DNA from 2 places in the Salmonella sp. FC25216 genome. Region 2 is predicted to be linked to the other one. Evidence: riboswitches for the same ligand, from Rfam matches in the RefSeq annotation. Region 2 holds a riboswitch; the other holds the start of a gene.
The links. Region 2 has a riboswitch for cobalamin ahead of btuB (TonB-dependent vitamin B12 receptor BtuB). Riboswitches for the same ligand answer to the same signal wherever they lie in the genome.
Positions count from the first base shown of each region.

Region 1: linked by a shared signal. The riboswitch ahead of AC3G3F_RS21800 (cobyrinic acid a,c-diamide synthase CobB) and the one ahead of btuB (TonB-dependent vitamin B12 receptor BtuB) in region 2 are both predicted to bind cobalamin.

Region 1 covers NZ_JBDGON010000015.1:49,242-60,229, reverse strand. The annotation lists gene AC3G3F_RS21840 (diol dehydratase reactivase subunit alpha) at 1-258, opposite strand, end outside; gene pduE (propanediol dehydratase small subunit PduE) at 273-791, opposite strand; gene pduD (propanediol dehydratase medium subunit PduD) at 806-1,480, opposite strand; gene pduC (propanediol dehydratase large subunit PduC) at 1,491-3,155, opposite strand; gene pduB (propanediol utilization microcompartment protein PduB) at 3,174-3,986, opposite strand; gene pduA (propanediol utilization microcompartment protein PduA) at 3,983-4,267, opposite strand; gene pduF (propanediol diffusion facilitator PduF) at 4,792-5,625, shown strand; gene pocR (transcriptional regulator PocR) at 5,803-6,714, shown strand; cobalamin riboswitch at 7,040-7,214, shown strand; gene AC3G3F_RS21800 (cobyrinic acid a,c-diamide synthase CobB) at 7,312-8,691, shown strand; gene cbiB (adenosylcobinamide-phosphate synthase CbiB) at 8,688-9,647, shown strand; gene AC3G3F_RS21790 (cobalt-precorrin-8 methylmutase) at 9,658-10,290, shown strand; gene cbiD (cobalt-precorrin-5B (C(1))-methyltransferase CbiD) at 10,290-10,988, shown strand, end outside.
Region 2 covers NZ_JBDGON010000013.1:105,245-116,232, forward strand. The annotation lists gene argE (acetylornithine deacetylase) at 1-688, opposite strand, end outside; gene argC (N-acetyl-gamma-glutamyl-phosphate reductase) at 777-1,781, shown strand; gene argB (acetylglutamate kinase) at 1,789-2,565, shown strand; gene argH (argininosuccinate lyase) at 2,634-4,010, shown strand; gene oxyR (DNA-binding transcriptional regulator OxyR) at 4,294-5,211, shown strand; gene sthA (Si-specific NAD(P)(+) transhydrogenase) at 5,194-6,594, opposite strand; gene fabR (HTH-type transcriptional repressor FabR) at 6,793-7,428, shown strand; gene AC3G3F_RS20950 (YijD family membrane protein) at 7,444-7,803, shown strand; gene trmA (tRNA (uridine(54)-C5)-methyltransferase TrmA) at 7,932-9,032, opposite strand; cobalamin riboswitch at 9,147-9,339, shown strand; gene btuB (TonB-dependent vitamin B12 receptor BtuB) at 9,405-10,988, shown strand, end outside.

The DNA of each region.
Region 1 (10,988 bases), on a different contig from region 2:
CTCCATCGCCACATCGCCGATAACTGGGGTAGCTTCATTGATGCGAATAAGCGAAATATCGCTGATATTGATGCCTGCGTTTTTTGCGGCAAGCGCAAGCGCCTCCTGAATGCCGAACACATTCCGCAATGTGCCTTTGATTCCGGTGGTTTCGGCCAGCGAGCTGCTTTTTATTATCAGCTCGCCTGAATCACTCAACGCTGCCAGTGCGACTTCCGTTGAGGAGTTACCGATATCTATGCCAGCTATATATTGCATATCCGCTCCCGCGCTTAATCGTCGCCTTTGAGTTTTTTGCGTTCGACATACAGCGTGGCGGCTTCACGAACGAAAGTAGCGCATATCTTTGCCTGATAGCGTGATTCCAGATCGTCCGCGATGGCCATCAGCTCTTCTTTTGTGGAGCGATAGGGACGCAGGGCGTTGTAGATTTCCAGAATGCGATCGTCGGGTACGGCGGTTAACTCTGCCGCGCGTTCGAAGTTCATCGCGAGGCGATCGCGTCCGGCATCTTTAGCGATAGCCGCCTGAATACGCAGTGTTTCTGGCGTAATTCGCATATCCTGGGCGGTGACGTTGTCGCTCAGTACGTTTTCCAGCGTGAAATCATCCAGCGTTTTATTGGTGGCGGTTTTTACCCATTCTGGATGTTTATTTGCCAGCGGATAATCGCTGACTTTCGCCGTGTGCGTTGACGTTCCCGCGGCGGCCGACACAGAGGTTTGCCCCTGCAGGCTATTCATGCGGCTTAACACGTCCCGAACCATAGATTCAATTGCTTCGGTATTCATGGAGGTATCCTTTTTTAAAGCGCCACGCGCAGTTCTTGCGGGTTTTTACCCGTCACAACGTATTTCGTTTCTTTAATGTGCAAAATGGCCGATTTTGCCTGGTACTTCGGACGAGCCATTTGATCGTTCAGCGTTGGGACTGGCTGTGGTGATTCGCGTTTTGCGTAGCGCGCGGCGTTCTTACCAATCTGGCGATAGGTCTCCAGCGTCAGAAGCGGTGCCTGTGGAAACAGCTCCAGGTTAGAAAGCGGCGGCAGGCCTTGCTGATGAATAACGGTTGTACCCTTTGACTGAATGCCGATAGAAATACCAGACCCGCTCAGTCGGTTGCCTTCAACGGCTACAAAGGCGACATCGGAAGATTTAAAACAGCGAATGACACGCGCTTTGATACCTTCTTCTTCAATCCCGGCAATGACTTCACGCAGAATGCTTTTATGCGGTAATCCGACAATATTGACGGTCTGTGACAGGCCAAACGCTGGTCCAACGGCAATGACGACTTCATCCTGCTGCGTTCCCTGTTTCGCTTCGCCAATTTCCGTCAAAAAACATTCTCCGCCAGGTGCAGTGGTTTGTGCAGCGGCGGTTGCTGAAGGGGCGTGAAACGAAACCGGCGTGTCGCTGGTTTGCATTTCTGACAGTACGTCTTCGATTATCTGACGCAGCAGTTTTTCATTAATTTCCATTTTTCACCCCTTAGCCAAGTTCGTTGTGATCGAGTGCGCCAGGGATATTTTTAATCTCTTCCCAGCGTTCGCCTTGCAGGCGATAACCTGTTGCCGGTCCGGCATAATCATTAACGTCGTTCACCGCCGAGAGCACTTGTCCACTGCCGACGATAATGGCGGAAGTATGCAGGTAGTCTCCGGTCAGCTTGGCTTTCTGAATGTTGAGCATGTCCTGAGCGACATCCGGGAAGCCGCCTTTGGCAAGCGCTTTCACCACTTCCAGACCGTTACGGTTTTTGTTGATGATGTCCTGCGCGAACTTAATATCTTCAACGATGTTGCGTTCAGGCATATCTTTCGAACCGTGAGCGTAAGTTGCGGCCTCAATCTCTTCATCGGTGATCGGCGGCAACCCCATACCGGCAAAGACGGCCTGTAGCGCGCGGGCAGCTTTATTGCGGATAGCGATAACGTCTTCTTCGCGAACCGGGCGCAGACCGCCGTCGACTTTCAGGTCGCGTTGAATGACGTTGTAATCGTCAAAGTCTTCGGCATCTTCATTAGAGCCGGCGAACATGTTGTCGTAGTTCGGTACCGCGGAATAGCCGGAGGAAATAAAGTCGGTCCCCGGCAGAAACTGCATCAGCAGGCGCGCAGTACGGCGCATATCCGAGTGCGTGAAGGTCTGATCGTTGCTGGAGGCGCATTCCAGATCTAACGACGAGCAGATTAAGTTTTCCGCCAATACGGCGCGGATGCCTGACGGTACCGCGGACGGTACGCCAATACAGCTGACCGATCCGTTTTGCAGCCCCTGAACGCCAGCCGCTTTGGTGATGTAAATGCAGCGCGCTTCCAGATAAAGCATGGATTTGCCTTCGGCATAGCCCATCTGCACTTCTGAGCCGGAGCCGGAGGTAAAGCGCATTTTCAGGCCACGAGAGGCGTAAGAAGAGGCCAAAAAGCCTTTCGACCACGGCGTATCATCGCCATCGGTAAAGACCGGTTCCGTACCGTAAACGGAAATTGTTTCGGCGTAGCAGGTATGGCCCAGCATCCCGAGTTTGAGTTCGGTAGCTTCTTCCAGCGAACACTGGGTCAGTACGCCGGGGCGGCCCACCTGTGAGCCAACAAGAAGGGCAATAGCGTTGAACGGCGCATAACGCGCTACTGCTACCGTTGTCTCCTGTTCATCAAATCCACGCCATGCGCCTTCGGCGGCATCCGCAGCTATCTGTACCGGATTATCTTTGACGTTGGTGACGTGCGCCTGCTGAGAAGGTGTACGACGAGCGCGCATTTTTTGCATCGCCATCATCATCTCAACCACATTCATCTGCGAGACGACTTCGACAATTTTTGCCGGCGTCATGGCGGTAGTGAGTGGAACAATGTCGCTGCGTTTCACATTAGGGTCACACAGCATATTGGCGAGTTTTACGGAGTCCATCGCCATAACTTCTTCCGCTCGCGCCAGATTGATGCCGTAACGGGCAATAAAGTGGTCAATCAGGTCAAAATCACTCACCGGTTTACCGTCTAACTCCGTGACGGCGCCGTTAACGATTTTGATAGACGGTTTTGGGTCGTTCGGGCTTTCCATTGCAATGAAGCCTTCTTCGATCCACTCCTTAACGAAACCGTCCTGGTTTACAGGGCGTTTCGCCAGCGCTTCAAATCTTTTCGATCTCATGAATCAGCCTCACGGATATCAGATATAGGACGGGCGATCGTTTTTCGGTTCGTCACCGAGGGTCGCAAGGACGGTTTTGCCAATTTCACGAGCGGAGATCACGGCCTGACGTACTGCGCCGGAATCGCCGGAAATGACCAGAATCGCTTCGTTGCTAAAGCTGGTGCCGTGTGCCGGAGAGCTATACGCTACGACGTCAACGTTGGCGGATTTCAACGCGGTATCAGCCATCAGTACGCCGACGGAAGCAGGGGCGCCGACAATTACGCCGCAGGCGCGTCCAACTGGCGCACCAAAGGCTTTTTCAAGCGCATAGCTGGCGCGTGCGGTATATTGCAGCTCGATGTGTCCAGCTTCATTGGCGTAAACATCGCCGAAGGTACGGTCGAGCTCTTTCAGTGCGACTTCGATCCCGCGTTTTACGTCGGAAACGTCGTTTCCGCCTAAAATGATCAGCGATCCGTGACCCGCGCCGCCTTTGGTATCGCGGGGTAGCTCAATACTGACCACCTCAGTGTTAGTCGCTTTGACCGCTTCATCCGCGGCCATAATATGGGGGCCTGCGCCAGTACGGGCGCCAAGAATACCGATGGAGCGGTAGCGTTTTTCGAGTTTCATCGCCTCTAACAAGGCGCTGTCTACATTGGCGATCACCAGACCGATGGTGTCGCCAATCGCGGTACCGACGAATTCCGTTAAACTGCAGCTTTTTTCTGCCATAGCCGTCTCTCGTTTGGGATGGGGGGTATCAGAACTAACCGTTTTTTCCGGCGTCGCCACACGGGCAATCACTTGCGCCATGATCTGTTCCACCAGTTCATTGCTACTCATGGGTTAATTCCTTTTGGTAAGATTTTTTCTACATCGGTATGTGGGCGTGGGATAACGTGTACGGCTTTTACGTCTCCTACATTTCGCGCGGCTGCCGCGCCAGCGTCGGTAGCCGCTTTTACCGCGCCGACGTCGCCGCGAACGATAACCGTTACCAGCCCTGAGCCAATTTTTTCGTAGCCGACCAACATCACATTGGCTGATTTCACCATTGCGTCTGCGGCCTCTATGGCGGCAGTTAAGCCTTTGGTTTCTACCATTCCTAACGCTTCTTGTTGCATAAAGACCTCGCCTGGGTTTTCCCGATAGTGATGACTATAAGAAGATGCGAGGAAAAAGAATGGCTGACTTGCTGTTGAGTATCATAAAATAATGGGGGAGTAATATGATTAAATTGCGTTTTGTTTTTATAACTCATTGATAATTAATGTTTAATATATTATTATTTATATGATTATTTTGCTTTTATTATTTCATTTTTACATTTTTGTTAGTGACGGAAGTATTTTTATTTGATACGGCGAAAGACGCAAAATGTGATGCTTATTCGAACTTGATAAGTTGGCTTGCGCAATATTTTATTATTCTCACAGGCGTATTTTATAGCTCATATTTCCCGTATGACGGGCTGATAAAAATATAGGGAAAGCAATATTTTGCTATCGCAACACGATTTTTCCGGGAGACAGGTCCGCAGGTTGCCAACAATTTACAGGCGGCACTTTTTATAGTGAGGTTAGCTGTACTCTACCGCCAGCCGAAACTTGCGCTGGTCAGGACACGAACTTTGCTCAGAAGGTGTCACATGAATGATTCTCTAAAAGCGCAATGTGGTGCGGAATTTTTAGGCACCGGACTCTTTTTGTTTTTTGGTATCGGTTGTTTGAGCGCGCTCAAAGTCGCAGGCGCCAGCCTCGGATTATGGGAGATTTGCATTATTTGGGGGCTTGGGATTTCACTGGCCGTTTACCTTACGGCCGGGATCTCCGGCGGACATCTTAATCCTGCGGTGACAATCGCGCTGTGGCTGTTTGCCTGCTTTCCCAGGCAGAAAGTATTGCCTTATATTATTGCCCAGGTTGCCGGCGCTTTTGGTGGCGCTCTGCTGGCGTATGCGCTTTATAGTAGCCTTTTTATTGAATTTGAGACTGCGCATCATATGGTGCGCGGTAGCGTCGAAAGTTTGCAATTAGCCAGCATTTTCAGTACCTATCCGGCCGCAGCGCTAAATGTATGGCAGGCGGCGTTAGTGGAAGTGGTAATTACGTCGATTCTGATGGGCATGATCATGGCATTGACGGATGATGGCAATGGCGTTCCTAAAGGGCCGCTTGCGCCTTTGCTTATTGGGATACTGGTTGCCGTTATCGGCGCGTCTACCGGGCCTCTTACCGGTTTTGCAATGAATCCGGCGCGTGATTTCGGCCCCAAACTGTTCACATGGTTAGCGGGGTGGGGGAACATGGCGATGAGCGGTGGGCGAGAGATCCCTTACTTTATCGTGCCGATTGTCGCGCCTGTTATCGGCGCCTGTGCCGGAGCGGCCATATATCGCTATTTTATTGGTAAGAATTTACCTTGTAATCGCTGTAAACCGGAAGAAAATGCGAACCAGATTCACAGCAATGATGTATCGTAAAAACAGGTGAGATAATTTCGTGATCTGCTTTCACGAACTGATCAAAACGTCTCCCTGCAATGGGAGACTTTTGGTATTGTCATTGTACTTTTTATCAGGGCCAGGATAATGGTAATAAAAAGTGAATGTAAATAATGTGTTTTGTTTATAACAATAAATTAACTGAGGGGTTTTATCATGATTTCTGCGAGCGCTCTGAACTCAGAACTCATTAATAAAATCGCACAGGATTTTGCACAAGCCACCGGTCTGGCGGTTGTGGTTGTCAATATTCATGGTGATGAAATATCTGAGCTATTCAATTTCACGCCGTTTTGTCAGTTGATGCGGCAACATCCCCAGCATAGTACACGTTGTCGTATGAGCGATCGCTGCGGGGGACTGGAGGCATCGAAGTCCGATCAACCCTGTATTTATCGTTGTCATGCCGGGCTAACGGATTTTTCTATTCCGCTGGTAATTGCAGGGCATTTAGTTGGCTTTGTTTTATGCGGACAGGTTCGATTAAGTAATGACGTGGAACTGGTAGACATTCTTAATGTCGACGATCGCTGGCAGGCTGACCCTGAGCTGTTGAATGAATTTCGGAATGTGCCAGAGATGGACTATTCACGAGTTATCGCTTCCGCCGATCTGCTTAAACTGATCGTTGAGAATTGCCTGAAAAAACAACTCAATTTTGTGGTTATCAAAGACAATCCGCAGAAATCGGAAACAAACAAAACCGCTCGTGGCCCCAGCCCGCATGACAGTAAAATGAAAAAAGCGCTTCGCTATATTGATGCGCATTTGTCCGACGATCTTCGTCTGGAGGATGTCGCTTCACATGTCTATCTTAGCCCCTATTATTTCAGTAAGCTATTCAAGAAATATCAGGGGATCGGATTTAATGCGTGGGTGAATCGCCAAAGGATGGTTAGCGCCAGAGAATTGCTTTGCCATAGTGACTGGAGTATTGCCAGTATTGCACGTAATTTAGGCTTTTCGCAAACCAGCTATTTTTGCAAAGTCTTCCGCCAGACCTATCAGGTTACACCGCAGGTTTACCGCCAGCAGATAAATGAGAGTTCTCACCCTCCATCGATATAAGTAGCAATATTTTGCTATTGCCGATTTTTGATAGTGTTTTGTATCTTAATCATTTCAGAAAGAAAATTTATCTGGTGTAACAATAAATTGTCATAGCGCAACAAAATAATAAAATTTAGGGCATAAACTGCACCAGTTTTTATTTTTGTGATGAAGTACAGTGTTAGGAAAGATAAGTTTTATTACGCTTTGTCGACACGTTCTATCGTCAATATACCGGTAAGGATGAGTAGATTAACGTCAGATGAGCAACCGCTCAGGCTATTGCTCACAGAAATGTAAAATGTAGCACATTATTAATTGCCGTTATGGGTGTGCCGTACAGCCATAACGTAAACCAACAGGTTTGCCACATTTGTGGTAGGGAAGGGGGTGAAAATCCCCCGCAGCCCCCGCTGCTGTGATGCTGACGACCCCGTAAAGACCACTGATCGCAAGATTGGGAAGGACGGGCGAGGAGGACGCTAAGCCAGAAGACCTGCCTGTCGGTGATAACCAACAACTTCGGTGGGAAGTGGGTTGCGAAGACGCGTACAGTCGAAAGACTGAACATGCGCGTACCTGTATACCCCTACCACCCTGAACAGGATCAGGGTAATGGCGGCAAGGCATCACGCATTTATTCTTGCAGGCACAGGAAGCGGTTGTGGCAAAACCACGGTGACGCTTGGTTTGCTGAGGCTGCTGCAAAAACGCGCGCTGCGCGTACAGCCGTTTAAAGTTGGGCCAGATTACCTTGATACCGGCTGGCATACCGCTATCTGTGGCGTGGTGTCCCGTAATCTTGACAGTTTCATGCTTCCTCCTCCTGTTCTCAACGCCTTATTTTGCGAACAAATGCAGCGGGCGGATGTCGCTGTCATTGAGGGGGTCATGGGGCTGTATGACGGCTATGGCGTCGACCCCAATTATTGCAGTACAGCCGCAATGGCAAAACAGCTTGGCTGCCCGGTCATACTACTGGTGGACGGCAAGGCTGTTTCAACGTCGCTTGCGGCTACCGTTATGGGATTTCAGCACTTCGACCCGACCCTCAACCTCGCGGGCGTGATTGTGAATCGCGTCACTAGCGACGCCCACTATCAGCTCCTCAAAAATGCCATTGAACATTATTGCTCACTGCCGGTACTGGGGTATGTCCCTCCTTGCGACGGCGTCGCATTACCTGAACGCCACCTGGGGTTGATTACCGCCAGAGAATCCCGCGTCAATCAGCAATCATGGCATGATTTTGTCGCTACGCTGGAACAAACAGTGGATGTGGATGCGCTACTCTCGCTGAGTCTGTTATCAGCGCTTCCGGCGGGAACGTGGCCTGAACGCCCAGGTAAAACGGCGGGGGCAGGGCTGACGCTTGCGCTGGCGGATGATGAAGCCTTTAACTTTTATTACCCCGACAACATCGATTTGCTGGAACGTGCCGGCGTTAACATTGTGCGTTTTAGCCCACTGCATGACCGCATATTGCCTGACTGTCAGATGATCTGGCTGGGCGGTGGATATCCTGAATTATACGCCGCGGATCTGGCGGCAAATACGATGATGTTAAAACATTTGCGGGCTGCGCATCAGCGCGGTGCGGCGATTTATGCGGAGTGTGGCGGTCTGATGTATCTGGGGAGCACTCTGGAGGATAGCGGCGGAGAAATTCATCAGATGGCGGATATTATCCCCGGCCACAGCAAAATGGGTAAGCGACTTACCCGCTTTGGTTACTGTGAAGCGCGGGCTATGCAGCCAACGCTATTGGCGGCGCCTGGCGAGATAGTGCGCGGCCATGAATTTCACTACTCAGATTTTATCCCCGAAACACCCGCCGTTATGGCCTGTCGTAAGGTTCGCGATGACCGCGTGTTACAGGAATGGACTGGCGGCTGGCAGACAGGCAACACGTTTGCCAGCTACCTGCATGTCCATTTCGCCCAGCGTCCGGAAATGTTGCAGCACTGGCTGGCGGCGGCGAGGCGCGTATCATGACGATCCTTGCCTGGTGTATCGCCTGGGTGCTGGATTTTATCATCGGCGACCCTCAACACTGGCCTCATCCGGTACGCTGGATAGGTCGTTTAATCACGTTTGTGCAGCGAATTGTGCGTCGCTATTGTCACAGCGACAAAGCGCTGCGGATTGGCGGTGGCGTAATGTGGATTGTGGTTGTCGGGGCGACCTGGGGCATGGCGTGGGGCGTACTGGCGCTGGCGCAGCGGATTCATCCCTGGTTTGGCTGGAGCGTCGAAGTCTGGATGATCTTTACCACGCTGGCCGGACGCTCTCTGGCCCGCGCCGCGCAGGAGGTTGAACGACCGTTACGGGAGGACGACCTTGCGGAAAGCCGAATAAAACTCTCCTGGATCGTCGGGCGCGATACGTCGCAACTTCAGCCAGAGCAGATCAATCGCGCCGTGGTGGAAACGGTTGCAGAGAACACCGTTGACGGCATTATCGCGCCGCTCTTTTTCCTCTTTCTCGGCGGCGTGCCGCTGGCTATGGCCTACAAAGCCGTCAATACCCTGGATTCAATGGTGGGCTACAAACATGAAAAGTATCGGGCGATTGGTATGGTTAGCGCCCGTATGGACGACGTAGCGAACTATCTTCCCGCCCGACTGAGCTGGCTGTTGCTGGGCATTGCGGCAGGACTTTGTCGCCTGAGTGGTTGGCATGCGCTGCGTATTGGCTGGCGTGACCGTTATAACCACAGTAGCCCAAATTGCGCCTGGTCGGAAGCCTGTGTGGCCGGCGCCTTAGGTATCCAGCTAGGTGGCCCAAATAGCTACTTTGGCGAGCGAGTGGACAAACCCTGGATCGGCGACGCGCAGCGCGATATTTCCGTAGACGATATTTCCCGAACGATTCGATTGATGTGGGTCGCTTCAACCCTGGCGCTGGCGCTGTTTATTGCGGCACGGTGCTGGTTATCTGGCGTGGCCTGAGGACGACAGTATGCATTATATCCAGCAGCCCCAAACCATTGAGGCCAATAGTTTCACCATTATTAGCGACATTATTCGCGAAGCGCATCCCGATTACCGTTTCGCCAGTCCGCTCCATGAGGCCATTATCAAGCGGGTTATCCATACCACCGCCGATTTCGACTGGCTGGACATTTTGTGGTTCTCTGCTGATGCGCTGGAGCAGCTTTGTGATGCGCTACGCCATCCGTGCATTATTTATACCGATACCACGATGGCGCTGTCCGGCATTAATAAAAGATTGCTGGCGACGTTTGGCGGCGAGTGTCGTTGTTATATCAGCGATCCGCGCGTGATACGCGCCGCAAAAACGCAGGGGATTACCCGTTCAATGGCTGCTGTTGATATTGCTATCGACGAGGAGGAGAAAAACAAAATCTTTGTTTTCGGCAATGCGCCGACGGCCCTGTTCCGTTTGCTTGAGCATAACGTGACGGTGAGCGGCGTGGTGGGTGTACCGGTAGGCTTTGTTGGCGCTGCGGAGTCCAAAGAGGCGCTCACCCATAGCCATTTCCCGGCGATTGCCGCGTTAGGGCGTAAAGGCGGCAGTAACGTAGCCGCCGCTATCGTCAATGCGCTGCTTTATCACCTCCGGGAGGCTTGATGAGCGAGCTTTCTTTTGACGCGCCGGTCTGGCATCACGGTAAAGCGTTACGTAAAGGATATACCACCGGTTCCTGCGCGACGGCGGCGGCAAAAGTCGCCGCGCTGATGGTATTGCGTCAACATCTAATTCATCAGGTTTCCATCGTCACGCCGTCGGGCGTCACGCTATGCCTGAACGTGGAGTCGCCGCACATTGAAGGCCAGCAGGCGATAGCCGCAATTCGTAAAGATGGCGGCGATGACGTGGATGCCACGCACGGGATGTTGATTTTTGCCCGCGTTACGCTCAACGACAGCGGTGAGATTACGCTCACTGGCGGCGAAGGTATTGGTACGGTAACGCGTAAAGGGGTCGGACTGCCGCTCGGGAGCGCCGCTATCAATCGTACGCCGCGCCATACCATTGAGTCTGCGGTGCGCGAAGCGATAGGCCCGGCGCGTGGGGCCGATGTGGAGATTTTTGCCCCGGAAGGCGAAGCGCGGGCGCAAAAAACGTATAACTCGCGGCTTGGCATTCTTGGCGGCATTTCCATTATTGGCACTACCGGCATTGTGACGCCGATGTCGGAAGAAAGCTGGAAACGCTCGCTATCGCTGGAGCTGGAGATCAAACGGGCGTCAGGATTAACGCGGGTGATACTCGTGCCGGGCAATCACGGCGAACGGTTTGTTCGCGAACAAATGGGCGTCGACACA
Region 2 (10,988 bases):
CGTAGTGATATCGCGCTTTCAGCGCGTCACGCAGTTGCATGATACGGCCAACCGCATCGTGCATCAGTTCAATGGCGTTAACCCCACGCGCCGGATCGCTGGAGTGACCGGACTGGCCCAGGACGCGAACGACATTAGAGATATGCCCTTTGTGTGCGCGTACCGGTTGCAAAGATGTCGGTTCGCCAATGATTGCGCAGTCCGGACGTAATGCCGTGGTTTCGGAAAAATAACGCGCCCCGGCCATGCTGGTCTCTTCATCGGCGGTCGCCAAAATGTAGAGCGGCTTTTTCAGTTGTGTTACGTCAACGTCACGTAGCGCGTCCAGAATAAAAGCGAAGAAGCCTTTCATATCCGCAGTGCCCAGGCCATAGAGCTTGTTGTCGTGCTCGGTCAGCGTGAACGGGTCGCGCGTCCAGCGTCCGTCATCAAAGGGAACCGTATCGGTATGACCGGCCAGCAGCAAACCGCCCGCGCCATGTCCGGTGCTGGCGAGCATATTAAATTTGTTTCGCGTTCCCGGAACCGGTTGAACCTCTACGTTGAAACCAAGATCGCTGAACCAGCCTGCAAGCAAAGTGATTAAAGACGCATTACTTTGATCCAGGGATTCTTCGGTTGCGCTTATCGATGGTGTGGCAATCAGAGCGCGGTAAATCTCGATAAATGGCGGTAAAACGTTTTTCATTGTTGACACACCTCAGGTCATGATAGTATCAATATTCATGCATTAATTGTGAATAAAAATACACTAACGTTGAGCATAAAGGAACCCGATGTTGAATACGCTGATTGTAGGCGCTAGCGGTTATGCGGGCGCAGAGCTTGTAAGCTACGTAAATCGCCACCCACATATGACCATAACCGCTTTGACCGTCTCAGCGCAAAGCAATGATGCAGGAAAGTTAATTTCTGATTTACATCCGCAGTTAAAAGGGATTGTTGATCTGCCATTGCAACCGATGTCGGATGTGCGTGACTTTAGCGCAGATGTTGATGTGGTGTTCCTGGCGACAGCGCATGAAGTGAGCCACGATCTGGCGCCGCAGTTTTTACAGGCCGGATGCGTCGTATTCGATCTTTCCGGCGCGTTTCGGGTAAATGATCGCGCCTTCTATGAAAAGTATTACGGATTTACTCATCAGTATCCTGAACTGCTGGAACAGGCGGTGTACGGTCTGGCGGAGTGGAATGCCGATAAACTGAACGCGGCGAATCTGATTGCGGTTCCTGGTTGTTATCCAACCGCGGCGCAGTTGTCGCTAAAACCGCTGATTGACGGTGGGCTTCTGGAGCTGACGCAGTGGCCAGTAATTAATGCCACCAGCGGGGTGAGTGGCGCGGGGCGCAAGGCGGCAATGTCGAACAGTTTCTGTGAAGTGAGTCTGCAACCGTATGGCGTGTTTACGCATCGTCATCAGCCGGAAATCGCCGCCCATCTGGGCGCGGAGGTCATCTTCACCCCGCATCTGGGGAATTTTCCTCGCGGGATTCTGGAAACCATTACCTGCCGCCTGAAAGCGGGCGTAACCCATGTGCAGGTCGCCGACGTGTTGCAAAAAGCCTATGGCGACAAACCGCTGGTGCGCCTGTATGACAAAGGCGTTCCGGCGTTAAAGAACGTCGTCGGGTTGCCGTTCTGTGATATTGGTTTTGCCGTCCAGGGCGAACATCTGATTGTGGTGGCAACCGAAGATAACCTGTTGAAAGGCGCAGCGGCGCAGGCGGTGCAATGCGCTAATATTCGTTTCGGCTTCGCTGAAACGCAGTCTCTTATTTAAGGGTGAAATGATGAATCCATTAATTATCAAGCTGGGTGGCGTATTACTGGATAGCGAAGAGGCTCTGGAACGTCTTTTTACCGCGCTGGTCAACTATCGTGAGTCCCATCAGCGTGCGCTGGTGGTTGTTCACGGTGGTGGTTGTGTGGTGGATGAGCTGATGAAAGGGCTTAATTTGCCAGTGAAAAAGAAAGACGGCCTGCGCGTGACGCCTGCCGATCAGATTGGCATCATTACCGGGGCGCTGGCGGGAACCGCTAACAAAACCCTGCTGGCCTGGGCGAAGAAACACCATATCGCCTCTGTTGGTCTGTTTCTGGGCGATGGCGACAGCGTAAAAGTGACTCAACTCGATGAAGCGTTAGGCCACGTCGGGCTGGCGCAGCCGGGGTCGCCGAAGCTGATTAACACATTGCTGGAAAACGGCTTTCTGCCGGTAGTCAGCTCCATTGGCGTAACAGACGACGGCCAACTGATGAACGTCAACGCCGATCAGGCGGCAACCGCGCTGGCGGCGACGCTGGGGGCCGATCTGATCCTGCTTTCTGACGTGAGCGGTATTCTGGACGGCAAAGGCCAGCGTATCGCTGAAATGACGGCGTCCAAAGCAGAGCAGCTTATCGACCAGGGCATTATTACCGACGGTATGATTGTGAAAGTGAATGCGGCTCTCGATGCTGCGAGGGCGCTGGGTCGCCCGGTGGATATCGCTTCCTGGCGTCATGCGGAACAATTGCCAGCGCTGTTTAATGGTACGCCGATTGGCACGCGTATTCTGGCTTAACTATTTGTGCGCCGGATAATCGTAGCGCTATCCGGCAGTGAAATTCGAAGAATTTAAGGAAGTATATTATGGCACTTTGGGGTGGGCGCTTTACACAGGCGGCAGACCAGCGGTTTAAACAATTCAATGATTCGTTGCGCTTCGATTACCGTCTGGCGGAGCAGGATATTGTCGGTTCTGTGGCCTGGTCCAAAGCATTAGTCACGGTGGGCGTACTGACTGCCGATGAGCAACGACAGTTGGAAGAGGCGCTGAACGTGCTGCTGGAAGAGGTTCGCGCGAATCCGCAGCAAATCCTGCAAAGCGATGCGGAAGATATCCATAGCTGGGTGGAAGGTAAGCTCATCGACAAAGTGGGTCAGTTGGGTAAAAAGCTGCACACCGGACGCAGCCGTAACGATCAGGTGGCGACGGACCTGAAACTGTGGTGCAAAGAGACGGTGATGGAGCTGCTCACCGCCAACCGCCAGCTACAGAGCGCGCTGGTGGAAACCGCGCAGGAGAACCAGGACGCGGTAATGCCGGGATATACCCATCTGCAACGCGCGCAGCCAGTGACTTTCGCCCACTGGTGTCTCGCGTATGTCGAAATGCTGGTGCGAGATGAAAGCCGCCTGCAGGATACACTCAAACGTCTGGACGTGAGTCCGTTAGGTTGCGGCGCGCTGGCGGGAACAGCCTATGAAATCGACCGTGAACAATTGGCAGGCTGGCTGGGCTTCACGTCTGCGACCCGCAACAGTCTGGACAGCGTGTCGGATCGTGACCACGTACTGGAACTGCTTTCTGATGCGGCTATTGGTATGGTGCATCTGTCACGCTTCGCGGAAGATCTGATTTTCTTTAATTCTGGTGAAGCGGGCTTTGTGGAGCTTTCTGACCGCGTTACTTCCGGTTCATCGTTAATGCCGCAGAAGAAAAACCCGGACGCGCTGGAGCTGATTCGCGGTAAGTGCGGTCGCGTACAAGGGGCGCTAACCGGCATGATGATGACCTTAAAAGGTCTGCCGCTGGCTTATAACAAAGATATGCAGGAAGACAAAGAAGGGCTGTTCGATGCGCTCGATACCTGGCTTGACTGCCTGCATATGGCAGCGTTGGTGCTGGACGGTATTCAGGTGAAACGCCCACGTTGCCAGGACGCGGCGCAACAGGGGTATGCCAACGCCACGGAGCTGGCGGATTACCTGGTCGCGAAAGGCGTGCCGTTTCGCGAAGCGCACCATATTGTCGGCGAAGCGGTGGTAGAAGCCATTCGCCAGGGTAAGCCGCTGGAAGCGTTGCCGCTGGCTGATTTACAGAAATTCAGCCGCGTGATTGGCGACGATGTGTATCCGATATTGTCTTTACAGTCGTGTCTGGATAAACGGGCGGCAAAAGGCGGTGTTTCTCCGCAACAGGTAGCGCAGGCCATCGACGATGCGAAGGCGCGCCTCGCGTTGTAGGCCTGATAGCGTAGCGCCATCAGGCAATATAGCCCGGCCGAGCGTAAGCGACGCCGGGTTTTTTACGCAAAAAAAAAGCGGACCAGAGGTCCGCAAAAGTTCACGTTGGCTTTAGTTATTTCGGGTTCGAGAGATACCCTCTGAACGGGCGGTGTCTTCAAGGGTTAAACGAGAAACCGCTCCGTTTCTGTGATGTATTATTAATCAGAAAGGTTGATAGGGATAATCGTTCGTTGCTATGCTACCTATCGCCATGAACTATCGTGGCGACGGAGGATGAATAATGAATATTCGTGATCTTGAATATCTGGTGGCGTTAGCCGAACATCGCCATTTCCGGCGAGCGGCGGACTCCTGTCACGTCAGCCAGCCAACCCTTAGCGGGCAAATTCGCAAGCTGGAAGATGAGCTGGGCGTTATGCTGCTGGAGCGTACGAGTCGTAAGGTGCTGTTTACCCAGGCGGGCTTACTGCTGGTGGATCAGGCGCGCACCGTGCTGCGTGAGGTCAAGGTGCTCAAGGAGATGGCAAGCCAACAAGGTGAGGCGATGTCCGGCCCGTTACATATTGGTTTAATCCCAACGGTTGGCCCCTATTTGCTGCCGCTTATTATTCCGATGTTGCACCAGACTTTCCCGAAGCTGGAAATGTATCTGCATGAGGCGCAAACCCATCAGCTGTTAGCGCAACTCGATAGCGGCAAGCTTGACTGCGCTATTCTGGCACTGGTGAAAGAGAGTGAGGCATTTATCGAAGTGCCGCTGTTTGATGAGCCCATGATGCTGGCTATTTATGAGGATCATCCGTGGGCGAATCGCGATCGCGTGCCGATGTCCGATCTGGCGGGCGAAAAATTGCTGATGCTGGAAGATGGCCACTGTCTGCGCGATCAGGCGATGGGGTTCTGTTTCGAAGCGGGAGCGGATGAAGATACCCATTTCCGGGCGACCAGTCTGGAAACGCTGCGCAACATGGTGGCGGCGGGCAGTGGTATTACGCTACTTCCTGCGCTGGCAGTGCCGCAGGAGCGTAAGCGCGACGGCGTGGTCTATCTGCCATGCATTAAGCCGGAGCCGCGTCGTACCGTGGGGCTGGTTTATCGCCCGGGATCGCCGCTGCGTAGCCGTTATGAGCAACTGGCAGAGGCCATCCGTGGCGCAATGGATGGCCATTTCGACAAGGCGTTAAAACAGGCGGTTTAAGCCGTTTAGCGCCGCAACCCGATAAGCTTCCGCCATGGTTGGGTAGTTAAAGGTGGTGTTAACGAAGTACTCGATGGTGTTACCGCCACCTTTCTGCTCCATGATCGCCTGGCCGATATGAATAATTTCGGCGGCGCGTTCGCCAAAGCAGTGAATCCCCAGAATTTCTTTGGTTTCACGGTGGAAGAGAATTTTTAGCGTGCCGACGTTCATGCCAACGATTTGCGCTCGCGCCAGATGCTTAAACTGCGCGCGGCCCACTTCATAAGGCACTTTCATTGCCGTTAACTGCTGCTCGGTTTTGCCGACAGAACTGATTTCCGGAATGGTATAAATCCCGGTGGGGATATCTTCGATAAGATGCGCGGTCGCTTCGCCTTTCACCAGCGCCTGCGCTGCAATACGCCCCTGATCGTAGGCTGCGGAAGCCAGACTGGGATAGCCAATCACGTCGCCCACCGCATAGACGTGCGGCAGGGCGGTCTGGTACATGCTGTTGACCTTGAGCTGTCCACGGCTGTCTGTTTCCAGACCAATATTCTCCAGCGCCAGCGAATCGGTGTTACCGGTACGGCCATTGGCATAGAGCAGACAGTCAGCCTTCAGTTTTTTGCCGGATTTCAGGTGCATGATGACGCCATCATCGCAGCCTTCGATTTTCTCATACTCTTCATTGTGGCGAATCACCACACCACTATTCCAGAAATGGTAAGAGAGAGAGTCGGACATCTCCTGATCGAGAAAGGCCAGCAGGCGATCGCGAGTGTTGATCAGATCCACTTTCACATCCATACCGCGGAAGATGGACGCATATTCGCAGCCGATAACGCCGGCGCCATAAATAATAACGTGGCGCGGTTCATGGTGGAGGCTAAGGATTGAGTCGCTGTCATAAATGCGCGGATGCGAGAAATCCACATCATTGGGATGGTAAGGACGCGAACCACAAGCAATAACAAATTTTTCTGCCGTCAGGGTTTCAACCGTGCCGTCATGGCATTCCAGCGCCAGGGTATGTTCGTCAATAAAATGGGCGTTGCCCTGCAAGATTTCACAGTGGTTACGCTCATAAAACCCCTGACGCATACGCGTTTGTTGATTAATCACGTTATCAGCATGGTTGAGGATATCGGCGAAAGAAGAACGAAGGAGACGGGAGTGGTCGCTATAGAGCGGGTTTTGATTAAATTCGATAATACGGCTGACGGCGTGGCGAAGGGCTTTGGATGGGATGGTGCCCCAGTGGGTACATCCGCCGCCAACGTTATGATAACGCTCAATCACCGCGACGCGTGCTCCTTGCTTAACCAGACCCATTGCAGCGCCTTCACCGCCGGGGCCTGACCCTATGACGACTGCATCATAATCCCAGGAATGTGGCATGGTATTACTCACCTGTTTTTATACATAAAATAAACACGATGATAACATTTGCCCAGCTTTAACCCAATTATCGTTGTGCTTTTTTGCGAAGCCGGAGCACAAACTGTCTGTAAACAATCATTCACAATCCAGTGTGAACCCGTTACTTTTATTCTCTGGTATAGTGCCGAATAAGGCATATGGAAGGATTCAGACATTGTGATGGGTGTTAGAGCGCAACAAAAAGAAAAAACCCGGCGTTCGCTGGTGGAAGCCGCATTCAGCCAACTGAGCGCTGAGCGGAGTTTCGCCAGCCTGAGTTTGCGTGAAGTGGCGCGTGAAGCGGGCATTGCGCCGACGTCGTTTTACCGTCATTTTCGCGATGTTGATGAACTCGGTCTGACGATGGTGGATGAAAGCGGTCTGATGTTGCGTCAGTTGATGCGTCAGGCGCGACAGCGCATCGCGAAAGGCGGCAGCGTCATCCGCACGTCGGTCTCCACATTTATGGAGTTTATCGGCAACAACCCCAACGCCTTCCGTCTGTTGTTGCGCGAGCGTTCCGGCACTTCAGCGGCGTTTCGTGCTGCCGTCGCGCGGGAGATTCAGCACTTTATTGCGGAACTTGCCGACTATCTGGAACTCGAAAACCATATGCCGCGTGCGTTTACTGAAGCCCAGGCCGAAGCGATGGTGACTATTGTCTTTAGCGCGGGTGCAGAGGCGTTGGACATCGGCGCTGAACAGCGTCGGCAATTAGAAGAGCGGCTGGTATTGCAACTGCGCATGATTGCGAAAGGGGCGTATTACTGGTATCGCCGTGAGCAAGAGAAAATAGCACATCATTCCGAATAACGTGAAGGACGAGTAATGAAACAGTCAGGTCAAGATAAAGGTACGCTGTTGCTGGCGCTCATCGCTGGCTTATCGATTAACGGCACATTCGCGGCACTGTTTAGCGCTATTGTGCCGTTCTCCGTATTCCCGATTATCTCGCTGGTGCTGACGGTATATTGCCTGCATCAACGCTACCAAAATCGTACTATGCCGGTGGGTTTGCCGGGGCTGGCCGCCGCCTGTTTTATTCTTGGCGTTTTACTGTATAGCACCGTCGTGCGTGCAGAATATCCGGATATGGGCTCTAATTTCTTTCCGGCGGTGCTGTCGGTGATTCTGGTATTCTGGATTGGCTTTAAGATGCGCAATCGGAAGCAGGACATCGCGGAGTAGTGTGCGAATGCCAGATGGCGGCGCAAGCGCCTGATCCGGCCTACAACTGTACATATATGTAGGCCGGGCAAGCGAAGCGCCCCGGCAGAACGCCAGATAGCGGTATAATCGGCTATCCGACGTATATTTTACCTTGCGGTCAATAACACCCCGCATTCCATATGATGCGTATACGGGAACTGATCGAACAGCGCCAGGCGAGACACCGTGTGCGTCTGGCTTAATGTTTCCAGGTTTTTGCACAACGTTTCCGGATTGCAGGAAATGTACAGAATACGTGGATAAGCCTGCACCATTTTTTCAGTTTCGCTGTCCAGACCGCTGCGCGGCGGATCGACAAAAATGGTTTCGCACTGATAGCGCTTCAGATCGATCCCCTGTAAGCGATTAAACTCACGGACGCCGTTCATCGCCTGGGTAAACTCTTCCGCCGCCATGCGAATAATCTGAACATTATCAATATGATTAGCGGCAATATTATACTGCGCGGCAGCGACGGACGGTTTGGCGATTTCGGTTGCCAGCACGCGGTTAAAATTGCGCGCCAGCGCTAAAGAAAAATTGCCGTTGCCGCAATACAACTCAAGCAGATCGCCTTTTGAGTCTTTCGTCACCTCCAGCGCCCACTCTAACATCTGAATATTCATGGCGGCGTTTGGCTGCGTAAAGCTGTTTTCGACTTGGCGGTAGATCATTTCTTTACCTGCCACAGGCAGACGCTCATCAATATAATCCTGATCCAATTCGACTTTGGTTTTAGTGGCCCGGCCAATCAGGTGTACGTTCAGACCTTGCGCGCGTAAAGCATCGCGTAACGCAGTGGCGGCTTCATGCCACTCTTCGTCCAGCTTCTTATGGTACAGCAACGACACTACCGCCTGGTTGCTCAAGGTGGTGAGATAATCGATCTGGAACAGCTTATGCCGCAGTGCATGATTATCGCGCACGCCGGCAATCATCGCCTTCATTAAGGTATTAATCAGTTGGCTGGCCGCCGGGAAGCTGTCAACGCGAATCCGGCTTTTGGTCTGCTGATCAAACATAATGTGGTACAGGTCATCGCCGTCATGCCACAGGCGAAATTCCGCACGCATACGATAGTGACTGACCGGCGAGCGAAATACTTCCGGAACCAGGCCAGAAAACGGCGCCATCATACTCTGCAAGCGCGCCACTTTTTCGGCTAGCTGCGCCTCATACTGTTCTGTCGGAAGATGTTCGGGGGTCATATCGCATCCTGAATAATAAAAGTACGCGGGGATTGTAGGGATTGCTCAGTGGATGTCCAGCTATTGATGATTTCTGATTTGTGATGCGCGGTCTGGACAGGGTGTTGTGACAGACGGTAGCATCCGTGGGCCGGTCCTGTGAGTTAATAGGGAATCCAGTGAAAATCTGGAGCTGACGCGCAGCGGTAAGGAAAGGTGAGATGAGAGCGTAAGCAGACACTGCCTCCGGTGGGAAGTCATCATTTCTGCTATCCAGCCAACGGATAACCCTCCAAGCCCGAAGACCTGCCGGCTAACGTCGCATCTGGTTTTCATCATCGCGTACTATCGATGAAGCCTGCGGCATCCTTCTTATATTGTGGATGCTTTACAATGATTAAAAAAGCTACGCTGCTGACGGCGTTCTCCGTCACGGCCTTTTCCGCTTGGGCGCAGGACACTAGCCCGGATACCCTGGTTGTCACCGCCAACCGTTTTCAGCAGCCTGTAAACTCTGTTTTGGCGCCAACTGATGTCGTCACCCGCGAGGATATTCAGCGCTGGCAGTCAAAAGATCTTAATGACGTAATGCGCCGTCTTCCTGGTGTGGATATTTCACAGAGCGGCGGAATGGGGAAGAGTTCCTCGCTGTATGTTCGCGGCACCGAATCGCGGCATGTCCTGGTACTGATTGATGGTGTGCCGATGGCGCGGGCGGGCATTAGTAACGCGATTGATATTGGTCAGCTTCCGGTGTCGTTAGTGCAGCGCATTGAATACATTCGCGGACCGCGTTCAGCGGTGTACGGTTCTGGCGCGATTGGCGGCGTCGTCAATATCATTACGATGAGCAATGACGAGAAATCACAGATCAACGCCGGTATGGGATCGGATGGTTACCAGACCTATGATGGGATTATGAATAAACGGTTTGGCGATACGATTGTAACTGCTGCCGGGGCGTATGAGACGACCAGGGGTTTTAACATTCAGCCTGACTCTCCCTATAACGGGGACAGTGACCGGGACGGCTACCGCAATAAGCTGTTCTGGGGAGGCGTACAGCATAAGTTTAACGATAACGTCTCCGGTTTCTTTCGCGGTTATGGCTATACGGCGAATAGCGATTACGATCAGGGTTCATATGGTCATGTTGGCGGCAATGATGAGGCCCAGAATTACACCCAATCTTGGGATGCTGGCCTGCAATACAGTTCTGGCATCTATTCTTCTCAGCTGATCGCCAATTATCAACATATTAAAGATTACAACTACAGTCACGATCTTGGTCGGTATGCGGGGGATGCCTCGCTGGATAACATGGAGCAGCGTTATATTCAGTGGGGTAATAGTGTTGAAGTTGGGCACGGAGCGGTTAGCGGCGGGGCTGACTGGAAACAGGAAAAGCTGACCTCCAGTAGTACAACGAAGGCCGATACTTACAAACGTGATACCACCGGGCTTTACCTGACCGGACAGCAACAAATCGATAGTGTCACGTTGGAAGCTTCTGGCCGTGAAGATCATGATGAGCAGTTCGGCTGGCATGGGACATGGCAGACCGCAGCGGGCTGGGAGTTTGTTGATGGTTATCGGGCAACTCTCTCCTATGGTACGGGGTTCCTGGCACCGTCCCTTGGGCAGCAATATGGCGCGACGCGTTTTGCATCATCTTATGGGCCTGGTATTGCCGCTAACCCAAACCTAAAGCCGGAAGAATCCAGGCAGTGGGAGGCCGGCATTGATGGGCTGACCGGACCGCTGGATTGGCGCCTTTCTGCATATCATTATAAGGTTCAAAACCTGATCGATTATACAGATAATCAATACGTTAATCTGAAATCGGCCACTATTAAAGGTCTGGAGTGGACCGGAAATATCACCACCGGCCCGGTAGATCACCACCTGACGCTGCAATACGTCGATCCGCGTGATGATGAAACCAATAAGGTTCTCTATCGCCGTGCTAAGCAGCAG